One region of the Pseudomonas sp. DC3200b2 genome, then DNA from elsewhere that is predicted to be linked to it. Evidence: predicted binding sites of a transcription regulator. Region 1 holds the regulator's gene; the other holds the start of a gene.
What was found. Region 1 encodes sigma-54, which starts transcription at its own class of promoters, with help from an activator protein. Its sites were predicted from a motif close to ANTGGCATNNANNTTGCTNT; they were not measured.

Region 1 (11,451 bases):
CATCGAGCAATTCCGGGAAGCGGGACAGATGACTGGGCAGGTTGCGCGCGTCTATGGACACGGCGACCAAGGGCTGGGCCAGCTCGGTATGAATGATGGCGCGTTCGGCGAGCTCCGGCAGCAGGCCGGCCGGAAGGTTGTCGATGCAGTAGAAGCCGTTGTCTTCGAGGACATCGAGAGCGGTACTCTTGCCCGAACCCGAGCGACCGCTGACGATGACCAGGCGCATGTCAGGCGCTGACCTGAGCGTTCACTACCACCTGGTACAGCGCCTCGCTGTCCTTGGCTGAACGCAGTTGGTCTCGAGTCTCGCGGCGGTCGAGCATGCTGGCGATCTGTCGCAGCAGTTCGAGGTGGGCATCGGTGGCTGCCTGGGGAACCAGCAGCACGAAGATCAAGTCCACCGGCGCGCCATCGATGGCGTCGAAGTCTACCGGCGACTCCAGATGCAGAAGGGCGCTGACCGGCTCATGGCAGTTGGCGAGCCGACAATGCGGAATGGCGATGCCATTGCCGAAGCCGGTGGACCCTAGCTTTTCCCGTGCGATCAGAGCCTCGAAAAGGGCTTGCTGGCCGATATCGGGTAGGTCTTTATGGATCAGGCTGGCGATCTGTTCGAGGACGCGTTTCTTGCTGCCGCCCGGCACGTTCACAAGGGAACGGCCGGGGGTCAGGATCTGTTCTAGTCGGATCATCGGGGGCTCAGCGAGCGGCCGTACCTTGCAGGTGGCTCTGCTGTTTTTCCTTGTATTTGAGCAATTGCCGGTCGAGTTTATCGGTAAGAAGGTCGATGGCGGCATACATGTCTTCGTGTTCCGCCTGGGCCACCACGTCGCACTTTGGAACCCGGATGGTCGCCTCGACGCGCTGTTTCTGCTTCTCCACTTCCATGATCACCTCCACATTGGTGATCTTGTCGCAGTGTCGCTCCAGCTTGGCGAGCTTTTCGGTCATGTAGCTACGCATGGCGTCGGTCACATTCAGTTGATGCCCACTGATGTTGACTTGCATACCGCTTCTCCTTATTGCCAGTGCATAAAGAGGCAGGCGAGAAACCTGCCACTGAAACGCTGGTGGCATTCCCGGTGGTTGCCGACGACCAGGGCCGGCAGCCACCTGGCCAGGCTACATCAACCGCTTGCGTTCGCTGGACGGCGCGATCCCGAGGGACTCACGGTACTTGGCGACAGTGCGGCGTGCTACCTGAATGCCCTGTGCCTCCAGTAAACCAGCGATCTTGCTGTCACTCAATGGCTTTTTCTGGTTTTCGGCGGCGACCAGTTTCTTGATGATCGCCCGGATGGCCGTGGATGAGCATTCTCCGCCTTCCGAGGTGCTGACGTGGCTGGAGAAAAAGTATTTCAGCTCATAAATGCCGCGAGGGGTGTGCATGTACTTCTGGGTGGTGACACGGGAAATCGTGGACTCGTGCATGCCCACGGCTTCGGCGATATCGTGCAGCACCAAGGGTTTCATGGCTTCGTCGCCATAGTCGAGGAAGCCGCGCTGGTGCTCCACGATCTGCGTGGCCACCTTCATCAGGGTTTCGTTGCGGCTTTGCAGGCTCTTGATGAACCAGCGGGCCTCCTGCAACTGATTGCGCATGAAGGTGTTGTCCGCGCTGCTGTCGGCGCGACGCACGAACCCGGCATACTGCGGGTTCACACGCAATCGCGGCACGGCCTCCTGGTTGAGTTCCACCAGCCAGCGGTCGTTGTCCTTGCGCACGATCACATCGGGCACCACGTATTCCGGTTCGCTGCTCTCGATCTGCGAGCCGGGGCGTGGGTTGAGGCTCTGCACCAGCTCGATCACCTGGCGAAGCTCATCTTCCTTGAGCTTCATCCGCCGCATCAGTTGGCTATAGTCCCGGCTGCCAAGCAGTTCTATGAACTCTGTAACCAGGCGCTGGGCCTCGGCAAGCCATGGGGTTTTCGGCGGCAATTGGCGCAACTGCAGGGCCAGGCATTCGCCAAGGTTGCGCGCGCCCACGCCAGCGGGCTCGAATTGCTGGATGCGATGCAGCACGGCCTCGACTTCATCCAGCTCGATATCCAGTTCCGGATCGAAGCCTTGGCAGAGTTCTTCCAGGCTTTCTTCCAGATATCCCTGGCTGTTGATGCAATCGATGAGGGTAACCGCGATCAACCGGTCGTTATCGGACATCGGCACCAGGTTGAGCTGCCAGAGCAGATGGCTTTGCAGGCTTTCCCCGGCCGAGGTGCGGGTAGTGAAGTCCCAATCGTCGTCATCGCCCCCAGGCAGGCTACTGGCGCTGGTCTGGTAGATGTCTTCCCAGGCCGTATCCACGGGCAGGTCTTCGGGAATGCGTTCGCTCCAGTCGCCTTCTTCGCTGGCTTGGGCGCCGCTGTCAGCGCTTTCCTGGAAGCTGGTTTCCTGGAAGGACGGTTCGGGGCTTTCCGCCTGCGTATTCGACTGTTCCGCCTTGTCGGCCAACGGGTCGGTATTGTCGAAGTCGTCACCCTCTTCCTGGCGTTCGAGCATCGGATTGGACTCGAGCGCCTCCTGGATTTCCTGTTGAAGGTCCAAGGTGGAAAGCTGGAGAAGGCGGATGGCCTGTTGCAACTGCGGCGTCATCGTCAGTTGCTGGCCCATTTTAAGGACAAGCGATGGTTTCATGGCGTGAGCTTGACACCTTGTTTGCCGGCGCGAGGCGCCTTCCACAACGGGTGCTCCCAGCGGAGCACCCAGACTTGAAGCAAATTATATGCCTGAGGCTTCGAGCTTTGCCTAGGGGCTTTACACTTACAGCCGGAACTCGTGGCCCAGGTAGACCTCTTTCACCAGCTCGTTGGCCAGGATAGTTGCCGAATCGCCTTCTGCAATCAATTGGCCATCGTTCACAATATAGGCGATTTCGCAGATATCGAGGGTTTCCCGCACATTGTGGTCGGTGATCAACACGCCAATGCCCTTGGCCTTGAGGTGATGAATGATCTGCTTGATATCACCCACGGATATCGGGTCCACGCCAGCGAAGGGTTCGTCCAGCAGGATGAATTTCGGCGCGGTGGCCAGTGCCCTGGCGATCTCGACCCGCCGCCGTTCGCCGCCGGACAGGCTCATGCCGAGGTTGTCCCGGATATGGGTGATGTGGAATTCCTGCAAAAGGCTTTCCATGGCCTTGCGACGGCCATTGCTGTCGAGGTCCTTGCGGGTTTCCAGAATGGCCATGATGTTGTCGGCCACCGACAGCTTGCGGAAGATGGAAGCTTCCTGGGGCAGATAGCCAATGCCTGCCTTGGCGCGACCGTGCATGGGCTGGTGGCTGACGTCCAGATCGTCGATCAGCACCCGGCCCTGGTCTGCCTGGACCAGGCCCACGATCATGTAGAAACAGGTGGTCTTGCCCGCCCCGTTGGGGCCAAGCAGGCCGACGATCTGCCCACTTTCGATGGAAAGGCTGACATCTCTCACCACTTGCCGGCTTTTATAGCTCTTGGCCAGGTGCTGGGCCTTCAACGTTGCCATTACTGCGCCTTCTGCGGCTGGTCGGTTTTCTTCTTGGGCTGGATCACCATGTCGATCCGCGGGCGTGGCGCGGTCAGCTTGCTGCCCGTGGCCCGCCCGGCGTTCACCACCTGGCGCACCGTGTCGTAGACGATCTTTTCGCCTTCGGAGGTGTTGCCATCGTTGATGACCTTGGCCTTGTCGATCAGCACGATGCGGTCCTGGGCGGCGAAGTACTGGATGGTCACCGCGTAGGCCTGGACGATCGGCTTGTCGACGGCAGGCTTCTGCTCGTAGTAGGCCAGGTTGCCCACGGCGGTGAACACGTCCACGTCGCCATTGGCTGCGCGGGTGACGGTTACCTTGTTGCCGGTGATCTTCATCGAGCCCTGGGTGATGACCACGTCCCCGGTGTACACGGCCACGCCTTGCTTGTCGTCAAGCTGGGCGTCGTCGGACTGGATATGGATGGGCTGATTCCGGTCGGTGGGCAGCGCCAAAGCGTTCACGCTTCCCAGTGCCGCGCCCAGGCCTAGCAGGAAGGGGAGGGTTTTAACGAGCCTCATACTGTCCTCTTACGGTGGACAGCAAGTGGATCTTGCTGTCGTTCAAATACGCTTTCATTCCCTTGGCAGTCGTGACGCCACCGGCGCCCTCGATTCTAACGTCTTGGTCAGTCTCCGCATATTGCTTCTGCGGGAATACCATGGCGCGGGACGTCGTGATCACGGTGGTTCGGTTCTGCTGGTCCGTGCGGTTGAGCCGTACGGCGTCGATGAGTTCGACCTGGCTGCCGTCCGGATTGACCACGGCGCGCTCGCTGCGCACGTGCCAGGGGTAGGTCGTTCCCCGGTAGATGTCCATCACCGGCCTGGTCACATGGGTGACCTCGCTGGCCTTGAGGTGCTCGACCCTGTCGGCGGTCATGTCGTACTGCCTGGAGCCGTCGGGCAGGTACTGCACCGTGTGCGCGTTGATCGCATAGTAGTCGATGGTGCCGGCGTCGACGCTCGCCTTGGGGTTGTCGAGGAAGCGGCCAGGGCTGACGTTCCAGTACCCGGCAGCGATCAGCAGGGCGGCGAGCGCCACCGCGATCGACAGGGTCAAGAGCTTTTTCTTGGGCATTGCGGTGCCTACAGGTAGTGGTTCAGCGCGGCGTCCAGGTTGCCCTGGGCCCGCAGGATAAGTTCGCAATATTCACGAGCCGCGCCTTCGCCACCCTTGGCCTGGGTCACGCCATGGGCGTGTCGGCGCACGAAGTCGGCGGCATTGGCCACCGCCATGCCCAGCCCCACGCGCCGGATGACCGGGAGGTCCGGAAGGTCGTCGCCCAGGTGGGCGACCTGCTCGTAGGACAGGCCCAGCGTCTGGATAAGCCCATCCAGAACCACGAGCTTGTCCTCGCGGCCCTGGTACAGGTGCGGGATGCCCAGGTTGCGGGCCCGGCGTTCGGTCGCGGCGCTGGTGCGGCCGCTGATGATGGCGGTTGTCACGCCCGAGGCCATGAGCATCTTGATGCCCTGGCCATCGAGTGTATTGAACGCCTTGATCTCGCTGCCGTCTTCCAGAAAGTAGAGACGGCCATCGGTGAGCACACCGTCGACGTCGAAAACCGCCAGTTTGATCCGGCTCGCGCGTTCCAGCAGGGCGTGATCCATCACACGACCCCCGCACGGAGGAAGTCATGCATGTTCATCGCGCCAACCGGGCGATCCTGCTCATCGACCACCACCAGGGCGCCGATCTTGTGGTCTTCCATGATCTTCAATGCCTGGGCCGCCAACATTTCAGGGGTAACGGACTTGCCGTGAACGGTCATCACCTGTTCGATGCGCGTGGCCTGGATGTCCAGGTTGCGGTCCAGGCTGCGGCGCAGGTCGCCATCGGTGAAGACTCCGGCCAGGCGGCCGTCCTCTTCGATCACCACGGTCATGCCCAGCCCCTTGCGCGACATTTCCAGAAGGGCTTCCTTCAGGAGCGTGCCGCGCGTGACCTTCGGCAGGGCGGCCCCGCCGTGCATCAATTGCTCGACCTTCAGCAGCAGGCGTCGCCCCAGGGCCCCGCCCGGGTGCGAAAACGCGAAGTCTTCGGCGGTGAACCCGCGCGCTTCGAGCAGGGCTACCGCCAGAGCGTCCCCCAGCACCAGCGCCGCGGTGGTGGACGAGGTAGGCGCCAGGTTCAGGGGGCAGGCTTCCTGCTCCACCCGAGCGCTCAGATGGACCTCGGCGGCCTTGGCCAGGGTGGATTCCGGATTGCCGGTAAGGCTGATCAGGCCGATGCCAAGGCGCTTGATCAGCGGTACCAGGGTAACGAGTTCCGCGGTGGTACCGGAGTTGGACAGCGCCAGAACGATGTCGGCCGGGGTGATCATGCCCATGTCGCCATGGCTGGCCTCGGCCGGATGCACGAAGAAGGCCGGCGTTCCGGTGCTGGCCAGGGTCGCGGCGATCTTGCGCCCGACATGGCCCGACTTGCCCATGCCCATGACCACGACGCGCCCGCTGCTGGCCAGGATCATCTCGCAGGCGTGGACGAAATCAGCGTTTATGGACTCGAGCAGGCCTTCCACTGCCTTGAGTTCAAGAGCGATGGTGCGCTGCGCGGACTGGATAAGGTCGCGGGTCTGGTTCATGCGGAGCAAGTCAGCCTGAGAAAAGGCCGGGATTATATCTGGATTGCCGGTAGCGCGCACGGCCCGGCGCAGCCGGTCATTTGCGCCTTCGCAGCAAGGTCTGGCGAGTCGCTGGCTGACGCCGCCGGCGCGGCCAGGCCCAGGGCGCCTCGGCAAGCGCGGGCGGTTCCCCGCGCGAAGGTCGGTGGTATAGTGCGCCGCTTGTCGACCTGCGGCGGCGGTGTGCCCTGGCCTGTGGCTCACACGTCTTCAGGGGAATGTCGCATCGCAAGGAGAACGAATGAGTGCTGAACACGCCTACGCCGTCGAGCTGAAGGGCGTCACCTTCAAGCGCGGCGCGCGCAGCATTTTCGAGAATGTGGATATCCGCATTCCACGCGGCAAGGTCACCGGGATCATGGGGCCGTCCGGCTGCGGCAAGACGACCCTGCTGCGCCTGATGGGCGCTCAGCTGCGGCCCGCCAAGGGCCAGGTATGGGTGAACGGGCAGAACCTGCCGGAGCTGTCGCGCAGTGACCTGTTCGATGCCCGCAAGCACATGGGCGTGCTGTTCCAGAGTGGCGCGCTGTTCACGGACCTGGACGTCTTCGAGAACGTGGCGTTCCCGCTGCGGGTGCATACCGACCTGCCCGAGGAAATGATTCGCGACATTGTGCTGATGAAGCTGCAGGCCGTGGGGCTGCGCGGTGCGGTGGAGCTGATGCCCGACGAGCTTTCCGGAGGCATGAAGCGCCGGGTGGCCCTGGCGCGCGCTATCGCCATGGACCCGCAGATCCTCATGTACGACGAGCCTTTCGTCGGCCAGGACCCGATCGCCATGGGCATGCTGGTGCGCCTGATCCGGCTGCTCAACGACGCCCTGGGAATCACCAGCATCGTGGTGTCTCACGATCTGGCCGAAACCGCGAGCATCGCCGATTACCTTTATGTAGTGGGCGACGGCCAGGTGCTGGGGCAGGGCACCCCGGCCGAGCTGATGGCTTCGGATAATCCGCGCATCCGTCAGTTCATGAAAGGCCAGGCAGACGGGCCGGTTCCTTTCCATTTTTCCGCGCCAGCCTTGGCCGAAGACTTTCTGGGGAAGCGCTGATGCGTCGCAGGTCCATAGTGGAGCGGGTTCGCCTGTTGGGGCGGGCTGCCATCGACATCATCGCAGGGCTGGGTCGCGCCACTCTGTTTCTTCTTCACGCCTTGTTCAGTCGCGGCGGAGTGTCCGGTGGGTTTGCCCTGCTGGTGCGGCAGCTGTACTCGGTCGGTGTGTTGTCCCTGGCCATTATCGTGGTGTCCGGGATCTTCATTGGCGGCGTGCTCTCGCTGCAGGGTTTCAGCATCCTGGCCAAATACGGTTCCGAACAGGCGGTGGGCCAGATGATTGCCCTGACCTTGCTGCGTGAGCTGGGGCCTGTGGTCACCGCCTTGCTCTTCGCCGGGCGCGCGGGTTCGGCCCTGGCCGCGGAAATCGGCAACATGAAAGCCACCGAGCAGCTCTCCAGCCTGGAAATGATCGGCGTCGACCCGCTCAAGTACATCATCGCGCCGCGGCTCTGGGCGGGCTTCATTTCCCTGCCGGTGCTGGCGGCCATGTTCAGCGTCGTGGGCATCTGGGGCGGGTCCTGGGTAGCGGTGGACTGGCTCGGGGTCTATGAAGGGTCGTTCTGGGCCAACATGCAGAACAGCGTCAGTTTTACCGAGGATGTCCTCAATGGCGTGGTGAAGAGCCTTGTGTTCGCCTTCGTGGTCACCTGGATCGCGGTGTACCAGGGCTATGACTGCGAACCTACGTCAGAAGGAATCAGCCGCGCGACTACCCGTACCGTGGTCTACGCCTCCCTGGCCGTATTGGGCCTGGACTTCATTTTGACCGCTTTGATGTTTGGAGATTTCTAATGCAAAACCGCACCCTGGAAGTCGGTGTCGGCCTGTTTCTGCTGGCCGGGATCCTCGCGCTGTTGCTGCTGGCCCTGCGGGTCAGCGGGCTATCCCCGACCTCCGCCCACGACACTTACAAACTCTACGCATATTTTGACAATATCGCCGGCCTGACTGTCAGAGCCAAGGTGACCATGGCTGGCGTGACCATCGGCAAGGTCACCGCCATCGACCTGGACAAGGACACCTTCACCGGTCGGGTGACGCTGCAACTGGACAAGAGCGTGGATAACCTGCCGGTGGATTCGACCGCTTCCATCCTGACGGCCGGCCTGCTGGGCGAGAAGTACATCGGGGTGAGCGTGGGTGGTGAGAGTGCCGTGCTGAAGGATGGTCAGACAATCCATGACACACAATCCTCGCTGGTGCTGGAGGATCTGATTGGCAAATTCTTGCTCAATAACGTGAGCAAAGAAGCGAAATAAAGGAGTTCACATGATAGCCATTTTGCGTCGAGCCCTGGTCGCCATGCTGCTGGCCGTGCCGCTACTGGCCAATGCCGCGGCGGGCAGCTCCGCCCATGACCTGGTCAAGGGCACCACCGACGAGCTGCTGGCCGACCTGAGCGCCAATCGCGACGCCTACCGCCAGAACCCCTCGGCCTTCTACGCCGCGCTCAACCGCATCGTGGGCCCTGTGGTGGACGCCGACGGCATCTCGCGCAGCATCATGACGGTCAAGTATTCGCGCAAGGCTACGCCGGAGCAGATGGCTCGCTTCCAGGAAAACTTCCGCCGCAGCCTGTTCCAGTTCTATGGCAACGCCCTGCTCGAGTACAACAACCAAGGCATCACGGTCGACCCACCCAAGGACGAAAGCGGTGAGCGGACCTCCGTCGGCATGCAGGTGCGCGGCAACAACGGTGCGGTCTACCCGGTTTCCTATACGCTGGAGAAGGTCCAGGGCCAGTGGAAAGTGCGGAATGTGATCGTAAACGGCATCAACATCGGCAAGCTGTTCCGCGACCAGTTCGCTGACGCCATGCAGCGAAACGGCAACGACCTGGACAAGACCATCGACGGCTGGGCTGGCGAGGTCGCCAAGGCCAAGGAAGCTGCAGGCAACCAGCCCTTGCAGGAGCAGCAATGAGCCTGGCTTCGTTAAGGCTGGTAGACAACCAGCTGCATCTGCAAGGCGTGCTGGACTACCGCACCGGGGCCAGCCTGCGCGCCGAGGCCCGGGATCTGGTGCCGCGGGTAAGCGGCGGTCAGGTGGTGGTGGATTGCCGCGCCGTGGAGAAAGCCAGCAGCGTGGGCGTGTCCCTGTTGCTGGCGCTGGCCCGTGATGCCCAGGCAGCTGGCAAGACGCTGAGCGTGAGCCACATGCCGACGGACCTGTGCCAGATTGCCGAGGTCTGTGGCGTTTCGCCTTTGCTGCGCAGCGTCTGACACCCGTGCTCGGGAAAAGCCCGCCTGGTCTGCGAAGCTCGCAGCCAGCGGGCTTTTTTTGTATCATGGCCGACCCGCGCGCACAGGGCGCCGACCGAGGTTGATCATGCAGGCCCTAGAAGTCAAAAGCTTCCTTGAAGCGAAGCTGCCCCAAGTCCAGGTGGAAGTCGAAGGCGAAGGCTGCAACTTCCAGTTGAACGTCATCAGCGACGAGCTGGCCGCGCTCAGCCCGGTCAAGCGTCAGCAGCAGGTCTATTCGCACCTCAATCCCTGGATCGCCGATGGCAGCATCCATGCCGTGACGATGAAATTTTTCACCCGCGCAGCCTGGGCTGAGCGCACCTGAGCCATAGGCTTCGAGAGTGTTATGGACAAACTGATTATTACCGGCGGTGCCCGCCTCGATGGCGAGATCCGCATTTCCGGCGCGAAGAACGCCGCCCTGCCGATTCTGGCGGCAACCCTGCTGGCCGATGGGCCGGTCACGGTGGCGAACCTCCCGCACCTGCACGACATCACCACCATGATCGAGCTGTTCGGGCGCATGGGCATCGAGCCTGTGATCAACGAAAAGCTGGCGGTGGAGATCGACCCGCGCACCATCAAGACACTGGTCGCGCCTTATGAGCTGGTCAAGACCATGCGCGCGTCCATCCTGGTGCTGGGCCCGATGGTCGCCCGCTTCGGCGAGGCGGAAGTCGCCTTGCCGGGCGGTTGCGCCATCGGCTCGCGTCCGGTGGATTTGCACATCCGAGGCCTGGAAGCCATGGGCGCGGTCATCGACGTGGAAGGTGGCTACATCAAGGCCAAGGCACCCGAGGGCGGGCTGCGTGGCGCCAGCTTCTTCTTCGATACCGTCAGCGTGACCGGTACCGAGAACATCATGATGGCCGCGGCCCTGGCCAGGGGGCGCACCGTGCTGCAGAACGCCGCCCGCGAGCCCGAGGTGGTCGATCTGGCCAACTTCATCAATGCCATGGGTGGCAACGTCCAGGGCGCCGGCACCGACACCATCACCATCGAGGGTGTGGAGCGCCTGCATTCGGCGACCTACAAGGTCATGCCGGACCGCATCGAAACCGGTACCTACCTGGTAGCCGCCGCCGTGACCGGTGGCCGGGTCAAGCTCAAGGACACCGACCCCACCATCCTCGAGGCGGTGCTCGACAAGCTGCGCGAAGCCGGCGCCGAGATCACCTCCGGTGAAGACTGGATCGCCCTGGACATGCACGGCAAGCGGCCGCGCGCGGTCAACCTGCGCACCGCTCCCTACCCGGCGTTCCCCACCGACATGCAGGCGCAGTTCATTTCCCTGAACGCAGTCGCCGAAGGCACCGGGGCGGTCATCGAAACCGTATTCGAAAACCGCTTCATGCACGTGTACGAGCTGCTGCGCATGGGCGCGCACATTCTCGTCGAAGGCAATACCGCCGTGGTCACTGGCGTGGACGGCCTCAAGGGCGCCCCGGTGATGGCTACCGACCTTCGCGCCTCGGCGAGCCTGGTGTTGGCGGCCCTGGTTGCCGAAGGCGATACCCTGATCGACCGCATCTACCACATCGACCGTGGCTACGAGTGCATCGAGGAAAAACTGCAGATGCTGGGCGCCAGGATCCGTCGCGTGCCGGGCTAGCGCCAGCGCACCTGGCGGCCTCGGCCATCCTGCATCGTTAACGAAAGAAAAGGGCTCTGCTTCTTCCATGCTGACCATCGCTTTGTCCAAGGGCCGTATCCTCGACGACACCCTGCCGTTGCTGGCGGACGCGGGCATCGTCCCGACCGAGGATCCGGACAAGAGCCGCAAGCTCATCATCCCCACTACCCAGGATGATGTCCGCCTGCTGATCGTGCGTGCCACCGACGTGCCCACCTACGTCGAGCACGGCGCCGCCGACCTCGGCGTGGCGGGCAAGGACGTGCTCATGGAGTATGGCGGCCAGGGCCTGTACGAACCCCTCGACCTGAAGATCGCCCGGTGTCGCCTGATGACCGCCGGCGCCATCGGGGCACCCGTGCCCAAAGGGCGGCTGC
Region 2 (11,451 bases), on a different contig from region 1:
ACCTGTCCTTCGAGGCGCCGAAAAGCCCTGGCATTTTCCGTCAGCAGTGGGAGCCAAGCGTTTCCCTGGACTTGAACACCCGGCAGAAGGCCTTGGACAGCGACTTCCATGAAGTGGTCCTGACCCTTTCGGTTACCGTGAAGAACGGCGAGGAAGTGGCCTTCATCGCTGAAGTGCAGCAAGCCGGCATCTTCATGATCAAGGGACTGGATGCCGCCGCCATGAGCCATACCCTTGGCGCATTCTGCCCCAACATCCTGTTCCCCTATGCCCGAGAAACCCTGGACAGCCTGGTGACCCGTGGTTCCTTCCCAGCCCTGATGCTGGCACCGGTCAACTTCGATGCCTTGTACGCCCAAGAGCTGCAGCGTATGCAGGAAGCTGGCGAAGCGCCTCAGGCTTGAGTAAGCGTTACCGCTGAACGGCGTTGTCGACTGAACCCCCGCCTACTGAAGCGGGGGTTTTGTTTTCAAGCGAGCTCATAAGCGGCTGAACCCAGATGCTTCCTTTCAGGCGAACCCCTGTTGCCGCCAGGCCTCGTACACCGCGATGGCTACGGTGTTGGACAGGTTGAGGCTTCGGCTGTTGGGGCGCATCGGCAGGCGCAGACGGCGTTCGCTGGGGAAGCTGTCCAGCACCTCTGGTGGCAGACCGCGGCTCTCCGGGCCGAACACAAAAGCGTCTCCGGGCTCGAATGCTACATCGTGGAAGGGCTGGGAGCCTTTGGTAGTGAAGGCGAACACTCGCGGCTGACCCAGGCTGGCCAGGCAGCTGGCGAGATCCGCGTGACGCTGTAGCGGGGCATACTCGTGGTAGTCCAGGCCGGCGCGGCGCAGGCGCTTGTCGTCCAGTTCGAACCCCAGGGGCTCGATCAGGTGCAACTGACAGCCACTATTGGCGCAGAGCCTGATAACGTTGCCCGTATTGGGTGGAATTTCCGGTTGAAACAGGATGACGTGAAACATGCGCGGCTCCGATACGAACGACGGGCAGCATTCTAGCGCCGAAGCGCTGCCGCCACGATCCTCCTTCTGGCCACGCTTTCTCGGCGCGCTGGCGCTGTTGGGGCTGCTGGTGGGCATGATGATCGGCAAGCTGGTTGACCCAGGCCGTAGCGCCTTCGATCGGGTAGAGTTGCTGGCCGGCGGTGAAATGAACCTATGGTTCGATCATGCCCCTCAGGTGCATGGGGAGGTAGTGGACGGGGCGGTAGCGATTCTTTTCGATGCCAGCGGGCCACAATTGCAGGGCCAATTGGAACTCCACGGCCGTCAGGCCAAGTGGACGCTGCGCCATACCGACCGGGGTTTGCTGCTGAATATCATCGCGGCCCGCCAGCTGCGAGCCCAATGGGAAGGGGCCGAAGCGCAAGGCCAATGGAGGCTGCATATCAGCCTCCAGGACGAATAAAAGAGGGAAGCCCCGGCCTGCCTGTACCAAGGTCCCCGAAAGGGGCGGGCTTCGGCGTGACGCCTGGCCCGGTGTAAAGAAGGAGCAGCAGCCTGCCTGTACCGCTGCCCCTGAAAAAAAGGCCCGTCTGCGACGGCGCCCTGGTGTAAAGAGGGGAACCCCGGCCTGCCTGTACCAAAGCCCCCGAAACCGTTGTAGGTGTCATTGCAGAGGGCGTGCCAGTTTTGCGATGAGCGCCCGGTCTGCCTACCTGATCCTCATAGGTTGCTGATTCGCATGATATTTTTTCTATAGGGCGGGTTTGCTTCAGATCTGATGTCTGTTGCGGACGCTCGCGTCCCGCCTAAAGGGTGCGCATTGCCGCGGTGCAGCTGGCCGGGGCGTGCACAAATGAGAGGCTCGAATAGCCCGTGGACGCTGGCGCTGGAGCGTACCCAAGCGCGGATGCCCAGGTTATGACCTTAACGCCCTGGCCATTCGCTCAGGCGATAGCGGGTCGGCAATCAGGCCTGGCAGAATGAAAAAGCCCCGCCGGAGCGGGGCTATCGATACGGGCCCGGTCAGGCCTCGTCGCTGTCGTCTTCCTCGCCCCCGTCGACCTTCATTCCCAGCTCCTTGATCTTGCGAGTGAGGGTATTGCGCCCCCAACCCAGCAATACCGCGGCGTCCCGACGGCGACCGGCGGTGTGCTTGAGCGCGGTTTCGATCATGATGCGTTCGAAGCTGGGCACCGCGCTGTCCAGCAGGCTGGACTGGCCGCGTGCCAGCGCCTGGTCTGCCCACTGGCGCAGGGCTTGTTCCCAGTTGGTCACAGGCGCGGCGTCCTGAGGCAGGCTCAGCAGCTCAGGTGGCAGGTCCGAGATATGCACTTCCCGCCCGGAGGCCATGACCGTGATCCAGCGGCAGGTGTTCTCCAGCTGGCGCACGTTGCCCGGCCAGGGCAGGTTCTTCAGGTACTCTTCCGTCTCGGCCTTGAGCAGCTTGGGTTCCACCGCCAGCTCCTGGGCGGCTCGGCTGAGGAAGTGGCGGGCCAGGGTGGGGATGTCTTCTCGACGGTCCGACAGGCGCGGGATGTGAATGCGAATGACGTTGAGCCGGTGGAACAGGTCTTCCCGGAACTTGCCAGCGTGGACCAGGTTTTCCAGGTTCTGGTGGGTAGCGGCGATGATACGTACATCCACCTTCACCGGAATGTGCCCACCTACGCGGTAGAACTCGCCGTCGGCCAATACCCGGAGCAGCCGGGTCTGGGTGTCGGCGGGCATGTCGCCGATTTCGTCCAGGAAGAGGGTGCCCCCGTCGGCCTGCTCGAAGCGGCCGCGGCGCAGGTTGGCCGCGCCCGTGAAGGCGCCTTTCTCGTGCCCGAACAGCTCCGATTCCATCAGGTCTTTCGGAATCGCCGCCATGTTCAAGGCGATGAAAGGTGAAGCCGCCCGTGGGCTGTGGCGGTGCAGGGCATGGGCCACCAGCTCCTTGCCCGTGCCGGACTCGCCATTGATCAATACGGTGATGTTGGAATGGCTCAAGCGCCCGATGGCCCTGAACACTTCCTGCATGGCCGGCGCTTCGCCAATGATCTCTGGCGTGCGGGTGAGGGTCGGGACGGCCTCCATGCCTTGTTGTTCCTGAGCATGCTGGTTGGCGCGCTTGACCAGCGACACGGCCTCGTCCACGTCGAACGGCTTGGGCAGGTACTCGAAGGCGCCGCCCTGATAGGACGCCACGGCGCTGTCCAGGTCCGAATGCGCGGTCATGATGATGACCGGCAGCCGGGGGTGCTGCTCGCGAATGCGGGCCAGCAAGTCCAGCCCGCTGGCGCCAGGCATGCGGATGTCCGAGATGATCACGTCCGGCTGCTGGCGAGCCAGGCGGTTCATGACCCCGTCGGCGCTATCGAAGCTCTGGGTCGTCATGCCCTCTTGCTGTAGCGCCTTTTCCAATACCCAGCGGATGGAACGGTCGTCATCGACGATCCATACAGTTTCACTACGGCTCATGACGAAGCGGCTCCTTGTTCCAGCGGCAGGAAGATCGAGAATATGGTTTGGCCAGGATGGCTATCGCATTCGATCAGCCCCTGGTGCTGGCTGATGATGTTCTGGGTAATGGCCAGGCCAAGGCCGGTTCCGTCCGGGCGGCCACTGACCATGGGATAGAAGATGGTTTCCTGGAGTTCGGGGGGGATACCTGGCCCGTTGTCGATGATTTCGATCTTGGCAACGAGTCTGTGACGAGTATGGCCTATGGTGAATTGACGCATGGCACGGGTGCGTAGGGTAATGCGGCCGAGTCGCAGCTCCTTGTCTTCGCTGATGGCCTGCATGGCGTTGCGTACGATATTGAGCACCGCCTGGATCATCTGTTCACGGTCGATGAGCACATCCGGGATGCTAGGGTCGTAGTCTCGCAGCAGGGCGATGCCGCCCTGGCTTTCCGCGTCCACCAGGCTGCTGACGCGTTCCAATACTTCATGGATGTTGGTCATGGCCAATGAAGGGAGCTTGTTGGAGCCGAGCATGCGGTCTACCAGATTGCGCAGGCGATCGGCTTCTTCGATGATCACGTTGGTGTAATCGCGAAGGCTTTCTTCCGGCAGTTCCCTGGCCAGCAGCTGCGCGGCGCCCCGGATGCCACCCAGGGGGTTCTTGATTTCATGGGCCAGGCCGCGCACCAGCATCTTTGTGGTTTCCTGCTTGGAGAGCTGGGCTTCTTCCTTGGTGATCCGCAGCAGGCGGTCACGTGGGTGGACCTCCAGCAACAGCAGGGTCTGGCCCTGGCTCAGGATAGGCGTCACCGCATAATCGACGGTCAAGGTCTGCCCTGTCAGGGCAGTGAGCATGGCTTCGCGCTTGGTGAACGGGTGTGCATGTTCGACCGCCTGCCGCAGGGAATTGAGGGCTTCGGCGGACTCCGTGAACAATTCGCTGATGAACTGGCCATGGCTGCGCTGGCCGCTGATTGCCAGCAGCATTTCAGCTGCGGGGTTCATGTATTCCAGGCGCAGTTCAGCGTTGAGAAGAATGGTGGCGGTTGTCAGGTTATCCAGTAACAGCCGGTGCAGCGCATCACTGATGGTCATGCGTATCCTTGACCTCTCTTGGCACGTCGCGACCCAAGGGCGCGGTCTAGGTGCGGGGCGGGCACGGCCTGCGCTCCACTGATGCCAGGAAAATGCAAAATTCAAACCAGGCGCCGAAAAGAAGCGCGATGCCTACGAAAAGCAGGCAGGCCCTTGCCAATTCAGCTCATTAACCTGCTGGGCTGCGCCACCTTGGTACATGAAAGACAGCCAGGTGCATGGAGAGCACTATAAAGGTGCGCGGCTTTGAATGCCTGGTTTTAGCTGCCTTCGTCATCGTCTGCGGGTTTGTCACTGAGTGGACATTCTGGACGAACACCGTAGTCAGCTTCCTTGCAGGGCCTTACCCGACGTTTCTGCGCGAGGGAAGCACGCTTCATGTACACAGGTTGCGCCGGGGTGCGTTCGACCACCGTTCCCTGGGCATCGAGGATTTCCGCTGACAGCAGGTGAGCGCCGCGGTCTACGTTCTGCAATGGAACGACTGGGCTTGCACTGGGCTGCGAGGCGGGTGCGCCGTCCAGAATAACGCGGTAGGCATGCCCTTCGGCCAGTCCTGGCTCGCTGGTGAGCGTGACGATCATTTCTCCGCTGGCATGTACCACTGATGCCTCGGGCAACGGCACCAGGATGCGGAACATTTCATAGTGGACCATTCGGGCTGGTCGTATCGGCCTGGCAGCACCCGGCGGAGCTGCTGGTGCGGAAGCGGCGGCCTTGGCAGGCGGTGGGCTTATGCGGTTGCCCTCCGGGACCTTTACCGGGGTCGCGCCCTTGCGGGGTTGGTCGGTATAGACCCGGTTTCCCTGGGCATCCACATAGGTATACACCTGGCTCCAGGCCAGCCCGCTGAAGAAGATCAATGAAACCAAGGCCAGCGCTCTCATGGAGCGCTGACCCGCAGTACATGGATCGTTCGGGGGGTGCTCGATTGCAACACCTCGGCCCCAGCCAGTACCTGGACGGCCAGGCTGTGCTGGCCTCGATCCACATTCACGAGTTGCAGGCGAGGAACATTGCCCGGCGTACCGTAGGCAACACCGTCTAGTACGAGTTGCAGGAGGTGGCCAGCCGCCAGCCGCGGCTGGATGCTCACGCCGACGTCGAAAGTGCCGTTGTTGGCGCGGATAGCGCCGTCGGCCGGGACGTCGGTCAGCTCCAGAACCGAATAGGCGGCGGGCGGCGCTGGATCGATGGCTGGCGCCTGAGTTGCGGGCGCCGGGGGAGGCGCGCCCTTGGGCATTGGCACGCTATTGAGCGGCGGCAGGTTGAGCGGCTGTGCCGTCCGACCTGGAGGGGGCGGTTGCTCCGAATACACCGTATTGCCATTGGCGTCGGTGTACTTGTAGATCTGCCCATGGGCCGAGGCGCAGACGAGGGGCAAGCACAACAGTAAGGCGCGGCGCATGGCGACTACTCGGATTGACAGGATGACAGGCCCGGCGGCCCTGACAGCATAGCCTAGGCCGCCTTGCCCGGCAGTGGCTAGTGGGCTGGCAGGCACAGCTCGCCGGTGGCGCGAATCAGAGCAAGACGGTGCAGGTCGTCACGCTCGCCCTGATTGATCGCCTGTGCAATCCATTGCGGGCAGTCCGCGGTCGAGCGGTATGAGGCGAATGCGGCGAGCTGTTCCATCAGGGCGATTTGAAGCTTGTCCAGCTGCGGGCGAATCTGCCCGACCAGATCAGGCCGTGGGCTGTCCGGAGCCTGTCCAGCTACGCGCCAGTCATTGAGCAACCCATATTGCACCAGTTTGTTGGCTTCGATCTGGGCGGCGAAGAATTGCTCCACGAACGCAGGTTCGAGCTTGTATTGCGCAGCCTTGACGACGGCGCCGGCAATCACTTCCCGTTCGCGGGCACGGTCTTCCACGGCCTTGTGACTATCCCATTTGCTCAGGGCGACCTGATCGGCAATGTTCAATCGCTGCTCGATGCTGCCGAGCAACGCTGGCAGTTCGGCAGGTGCTGAAGAGGCCGGAGCGGCCATTGCGCCGCTCAGATAAAGGCTGGTGCCCAAGGCGAGGCAGAAGGCGGAAAACTTTTGCATTGGCGGAACGCTCCCTTGTTGTTCAGAGCCTCGTTATGCCAGCAAAGCGGCCTTGGGGCCAGTGTGGGTCTCGCGCCCCTGCGTTTTTTCGGAAAAACGATGGTTGGCGTCGGGCGGCCGGATTCCTGGCCATGAAAAAGGCCTCCCGAAGGAGGCCTCATGTGCGCGGCGCTTGGATCAGACGCTGTAGTACAGGTCGTATTCCAGTGGGTGCACGAAAGTACGGACCTTGATTTCTTCTTCGGACTTGAGCTCGATGTAGGCGTCGATGAAGTCATCGGAGAATACGCCGCCCTTGGTCAGGAAGGCACGACCCTTGTCCAGCTCTTCCAGGGCCTCCTTCAGGCTGCCGCAGACCTGCGGGATCTGCTTGGCTTCTTCCGGCGGCAGGTCATACAGGTTCTTGTCGGCGGCGTCGCCAGGATGGATCTTGTTCTGGATGCCGTCCAGGCCGGCCATCAGCAGCGCGGCGAAGGCCAGGTAAGGGTTGGCGGCCGGGTCCGGGAAGCGTGCTTCGATACGACGAGCCTTGGGGCTGGACACGTATGGAATGCGGATCGACGCGGAGCGGTTGCGAGCCGAGTAGGCCAGCATTACCGGTGCTTCGAAGCCGGGCACCAGTCGCTTGTAGGAATTGGTCGACGGGTTGGTGAAGCCGTTCAGGGCCTTGCCATGCTTGATGATGCCGCCGATGAAGTACAGCGCGGTATCGGACAGGCCGGCATAGCCTTCACCCGCGAAGGTGTTCTTGCCTTCCTTGGAGATGGACATGTGCACGTGCATGCCCGAGCCGTTGTCGCCGTACAGGGGCTTGGGCATGAAGGTCGCGGTGCGGCCGTAGGCATCGGCCACGTTGTGAACGACGTACTTCAGGGTCTGGGTTTCGTCGGCCTTCTTCACCAGAGTGTTGAACTTGACGCCGATTTCGTTCTGGCCAGCGGTCGCCACTTCATGGTGGTGAACCTCGACGGTCAGGCCCATTTCCTCCAGCGCGTTGCACATGGCGGTACGGATTTCGTGGTCATGGTCGACCGGTGGAACCGGGAAGTAGCCGCCCTTGACGCCTGGACGGTGGCCTTTGTTGCCGCCTTCCACGTCCTGGTCGGTCATCCAGGAGGCCTGTTCCGAGAAGATCTTGAACATGGAGCCGGAGATGTCCGACTTGAACTTCACTTCATCGAAGATGAAGAACTCAGGCTCCGGGCCTACGAATACAGTGTCACCGATGCCGGTGGACTTGAGGTATTCCTCGGCGCGGTGGGCGATGGCGCGTGGGTCGCGATCGTAGCCCTGCATGGTCGACGGCTCGATGATGTCGCAGACCAGGATCAGGGTGGGCTCTTCGGTAAAGGGGTCCAGCACAGCGGTATCGTCATCGGGCAGCAGGATCATGTCCGACGCTTCGATGCCTTTCCAACCGGCGATGGAGGAGCCATCGAACATTTTGCCGTGTTCGAAGAAATCCTCGTCCAGGGCGTCGCGAGCCGGCATGGTGACGTGCTGCTGCTTGCCTTTGGTGTCAGTGAAGCGCAGATCAATCCACTTAACGTCATGATCTTTGATGAGTTGAACCGACTTCGACATGTTGTCCTCCGGGTGGATAGGAACGTGCTTTGCGCCCCTGGATACAGTGCTGCCGCCGCATACTCGGCCAAGGCAACCTGCCTCACAAGGGAGCAATTTGCATGCCAGTGCCCCGAGATGGGCACGGTGGCAAAAATCCTTGGATTGGCGGCACTTACGGTAGCCTCTCAAGATTTCGATGCCCTTTAATGGGGCGAAGTGCCGGAAAAGTGTTCCAAATCGGTGCTTGCCTGGCTTTCGACAGATAGTTGGTCAAAGGTTGAACAGTTTCCGCTATAATGCCGCCCCTTTTTTCCAGCTGGGCCATGGCGCGCGCTGTTCATGAAACTCATCGTCAAAGTCTTCCCCGAAATCACCATAAAAAGCCGGCCAGTGCGCAAGCAGTTCATTCGCCAGCTGGCCAAGAACATCCGGGTGGTGGTCCGGGATCTGGACCCGAATATCGCCGTGGCCGGGGTGTGGGATAACCTTGAGGTTCAGACGCAGATCACCGACGGCAAGGTCCTCAGGGAAATCATCGAGCGGCTGACCTGCACCCCGGGTATCGCGCATTTCCTGCAGGTGGATGAATACCCCCTCGGTGATTTCGACGACATCGTCGCCAAGTGCAAGACGCATTTCGGCCACCTGCTGCCTGGCAAGCGCTTCGCCGTGCGCTGCAAGCGCGCCGGCAAGCATGTCTTCAGCTCCATGGACGTGGACCGCTACGTGGGCAGCCAACTGCGCCAGCAATGCGGCGCGGCCGGCATCGACCTCAAGCACCCCGAGGTAGAGGTGCGGATGGAAATCCGTGACCAGCGCCTGTTCGTCATCCACGGCCAGCACACTGGCCTTGGCGGCTACCCCCTGGGCGCGCTGGAGCAAACCCTGGTACTGATGTCCGGAGGGTTCGATTCCACGGTCGCCGCCTACCAGATGATGCGCCGTGGCCTGATGACCCATTTCTGCTTCTTCAACCTTGGTGGGCGTGCCCATGAACTCGGGGTGATGGAAGTTGCGCATTACTTGTGGAAAAAATACGGCAGCTCCCACCGCGTGCTGTTCATCAGTGTTCCCTTCGAGGAAGTGGTCGGAGAAATCCTGGCCAAGGTGGACAACAGCCAGATGGGCGTGATCCTCAAGCGCATGATGCTGCGGGCGGCCAGCCAGATGGCCAAGCGCCTGGAGATCAACGCCTTGGTGACCGGCGAAGCCATTTCCCAGGTGTCCAGCCAGACCCTCACCAACCTCGCGGTGATCGATTCGGTCACGCCCACCCTGGTGTTGCGGCCATTGCTGGCTACCCACAAGCAGGACATCATCGACACGGCCACCGCCATCGGTACCGCGGATTTCGCCAAGCACATGCCGGAATACTGTGGCGTGATTTCGGTAAACCCCACCACCAGCGCCCGTGGTTACCGTATCGAGCGCGAAGAACAGCGCTTCGATATGGCGGTACTGGAAAACGCCCTGGCCCGCGCGCGTCTGGTGTCTATCGACCATGTGATCGAAGAGCTGGGGCAGGCGGTTGAAGTAGAAGAGGTGAGCGAGGCCCTGGCTGGCCATGTGGTATTGGACATCCGCCACCCAGACGCGCAGGAGGACGAACCCCTTGCCGTCGAAGGGGTAGAGGTACGGGCCGTGCCTTTCTATGCACTGAACAGCCGGTTCAAGGACCTGGATCCTGCCCGGCAATACCTGTTGTATTGCGACAAGGGTGTCATGAGCAGGCTGCATGCTCATCACCTGCTAAGCGAGGGGCACGCCAATGTGCGCGTTTATCGTCCGGCATAAAGTCCCGGGGCTCAATGGCGGGAGCATCCGCCATCGCCCTCCCGACCGGCCAGTGTAATCGCGTCGTTTGACCGGCCGTCGCGTTTAGCCGGCCCCACCGAATTCATCATCGAGATATGCCCTGTGAGAGACAATCTTCGTAACATCGCCATCATCGCCCACGTTGACCATGGTAAAACCACCCTGGTCGACAAGCTTCTGAAGCTGTCCGGCACCCTGGACCGCAAAGAGCTGAACGACGAGCGCGTGATGGACAGCAACGACCAGGAAAAGGAACGCGGCATTACCATCCTGGCCAAGAACACCGCCATCAAGTGGAACGGCTACGACATCAACATCGTGGACACCCCCGGCCACGCCGACTTCGGCGGCGAGGTAGAGCGCGTGATGTCCATGGTGGACTCGGTGCTGCTGCTGGTCGACGCCCAGGACGGCCCGATGCCGCAAACCCGTTTCGTGACCCAGAAAGCCTTCAAGGCCGGCCTGCGTCCGATCGTGGTCATCAACAAGGTCGACCGCCCAGGCGCCGACCCGGACAAAGTCCTGGGCCTGGTCTTCGACCTGTTCGACAACCTGGGCGCCACTGAAGACCAGCTGGACTTCCCGGTCATCTACGCCAGCGCATTGAACGGTATCGCGGGTAACGACCCGTCCGAAATGGCCGACAACATGGACCCGCTGTTCCAGGCCATCCTGGATCACGTACCGGCTCCGAAGGTCGACGCCGAAGGGCCCTTCCAGATGCAGATCTCGGCACTGGACTACAACAGCTTCCTGGGCGTGATCGGCATCGGCCGTATCACCCGTGGCCGTATCAAGGCCAACAGCCCTGTGGTCGCCATCGACGCCGAAGGCAAGAAGCGCAACGGCCGCATCCTCAAGCTGATGGGTCACCACGGTCTGCAGCGCGTCGAGGTTCCAGAAGCCGAAGCGGGCGACATCGTGTGCATCAGCGGCATGGACCAGCTGTTCATTTCCGACACCCTGTGCGATCCGCAAAACGTGGAAGCCTTGCCTGCGCTGAGCGTGGACGAGCCGACCGTCAGCATGACCTTCCAGGTCAATGACTCGCCGTTCTGCGGCAAGGAAGGCAAGTTCGTCACCAGCCGTAACATCAAGGAGCGTCTGGAAAAGGAACTGCTGCACAACGTTGCCCTGCGCGTCGAGGAAACCGACAGCGCCGACAAGTTCAAGGTCTCCGGCCGTGGCGAGCTGCACCTCTCGGTACTGATCGAAACCATGCGTCGCGAAGGTTTCGAGCTGGCCATCTCCCGCCCTGAGGTGGTCATCAAGGAAGTGGACGGCGAGAAGCAGGAGCCCTACGAAGCCGTTACCATCGACATCGAGGAACAGCACCAGGGTGCGGTGATGGAGCAGATGGGCCTGCGCAAGGGCGACCTGAGCAACATGGTTCCGGATGGCAAGGGGCGTATTCGCCTGGAATACACCATTCCGGCACGCGGCCTGATCGGCTTCCGTAACGCCTTCCTGACCATGACCTCCGGCAGCGGCATCCTCACCGGTACCTTCAGCCACTACGGCCCGATCAAGGC

Region 2: glnA (glutamate--ammonia ligase) is a predicted target of sigma-54. The motif match lies at 8,212-8,231, and genes of this name have one in related genera.

The regions. Positions count from the first base shown of each region.
Region 1 is NZ_JAFCTA010000001.1:354,201-365,651, forward strand. Features, by position in the region: gene rapZ (RNase adapter RapZ) at 1-229, opposite strand, end outside; gene ptsN (PTS IIA-like nitrogen regulatory protein PtsN) at 231-695, opposite strand; gene hpf (ribosome hibernation-promoting factor, HPF/YfiA family) at 703-1,011, opposite strand; gene ACP691_RS01770 (RNA polymerase factor sigma-54) at 1,126-2,640, opposite strand; gene lptB (LPS export ABC transporter ATP-binding protein) at 2,767-3,492, opposite strand; gene lptA (lipopolysaccharide transport periplasmic protein LptA) at 3,492-4,037, opposite strand; gene lptC (LPS export ABC transporter periplasmic protein LptC) at 4,024-4,596, opposite strand; gene ACP691_RS01790 (KdsC family phosphatase) at 4,605-5,129, opposite strand; gene ACP691_RS01795 (KpsF/GutQ family sugar-phosphate isomerase) at 5,129-6,103, opposite strand; gene ACP691_RS01800 (ABC transporter ATP-binding protein) at 6,384-7,193, shown strand; gene mlaE (lipid asymmetry maintenance ABC transporter permease subunit MlaE) at 7,193-7,990, shown strand; gene mlaD (outer membrane lipid asymmetry maintenance protein MlaD) at 7,990-8,457, shown strand; gene ACP691_RS01815 (MlaC/ttg2D family ABC transporter substrate-binding protein) at 8,468-9,121, shown strand; gene ACP691_RS01820 (STAS domain-containing protein) at 9,118-9,420, shown strand; gene ACP691_RS01825 (BolA family protein) at 9,527-9,766, shown strand; gene murA (UDP-N-acetylglucosamine 1-carboxyvinyltransferase) at 9,788-11,053, shown strand; gene hisG (ATP phosphoribosyltransferase) at 11,121-11,451, shown strand, end outside.
Region 2 is NZ_JAFCTA010000004.1:358,649-370,099, forward strand. Features, by position in the region: gene secB (protein-export chaperone SecB) at 1-404, shown strand, start outside; gene trmL (tRNA (uridine(34)/cytosine(34)/5-carboxymethylaminomethyluridine(34)-2'-O)-methyltransferase TrmL) at 510-965, opposite strand; gene ACP691_RS14350 (hypothetical protein) at 964-1,410, shown strand; gene ntrC (nitrogen regulation protein NR(I)) at 1,971-3,407, opposite strand; gene glnL (nitrogen regulation protein NR(II)) at 3,404-4,489, opposite strand; gene ACP691_RS14365 (DUF4124 domain-containing protein) at 4,750-5,376, opposite strand; gene ACP691_RS14370 (DUF4124 domain-containing protein) at 5,373-5,897, opposite strand; gene ACP691_RS14375 (chorismate mutase) at 5,975-6,538, opposite strand; gene glnA (glutamate--ammonia ligase) at 6,716-8,122, opposite strand; gene thiI (tRNA uracil 4-sulfurtransferase ThiI) at 8,444-9,898, shown strand; gene typA (translational GTPase TypA) at 10,022-11,451, shown strand, end outside.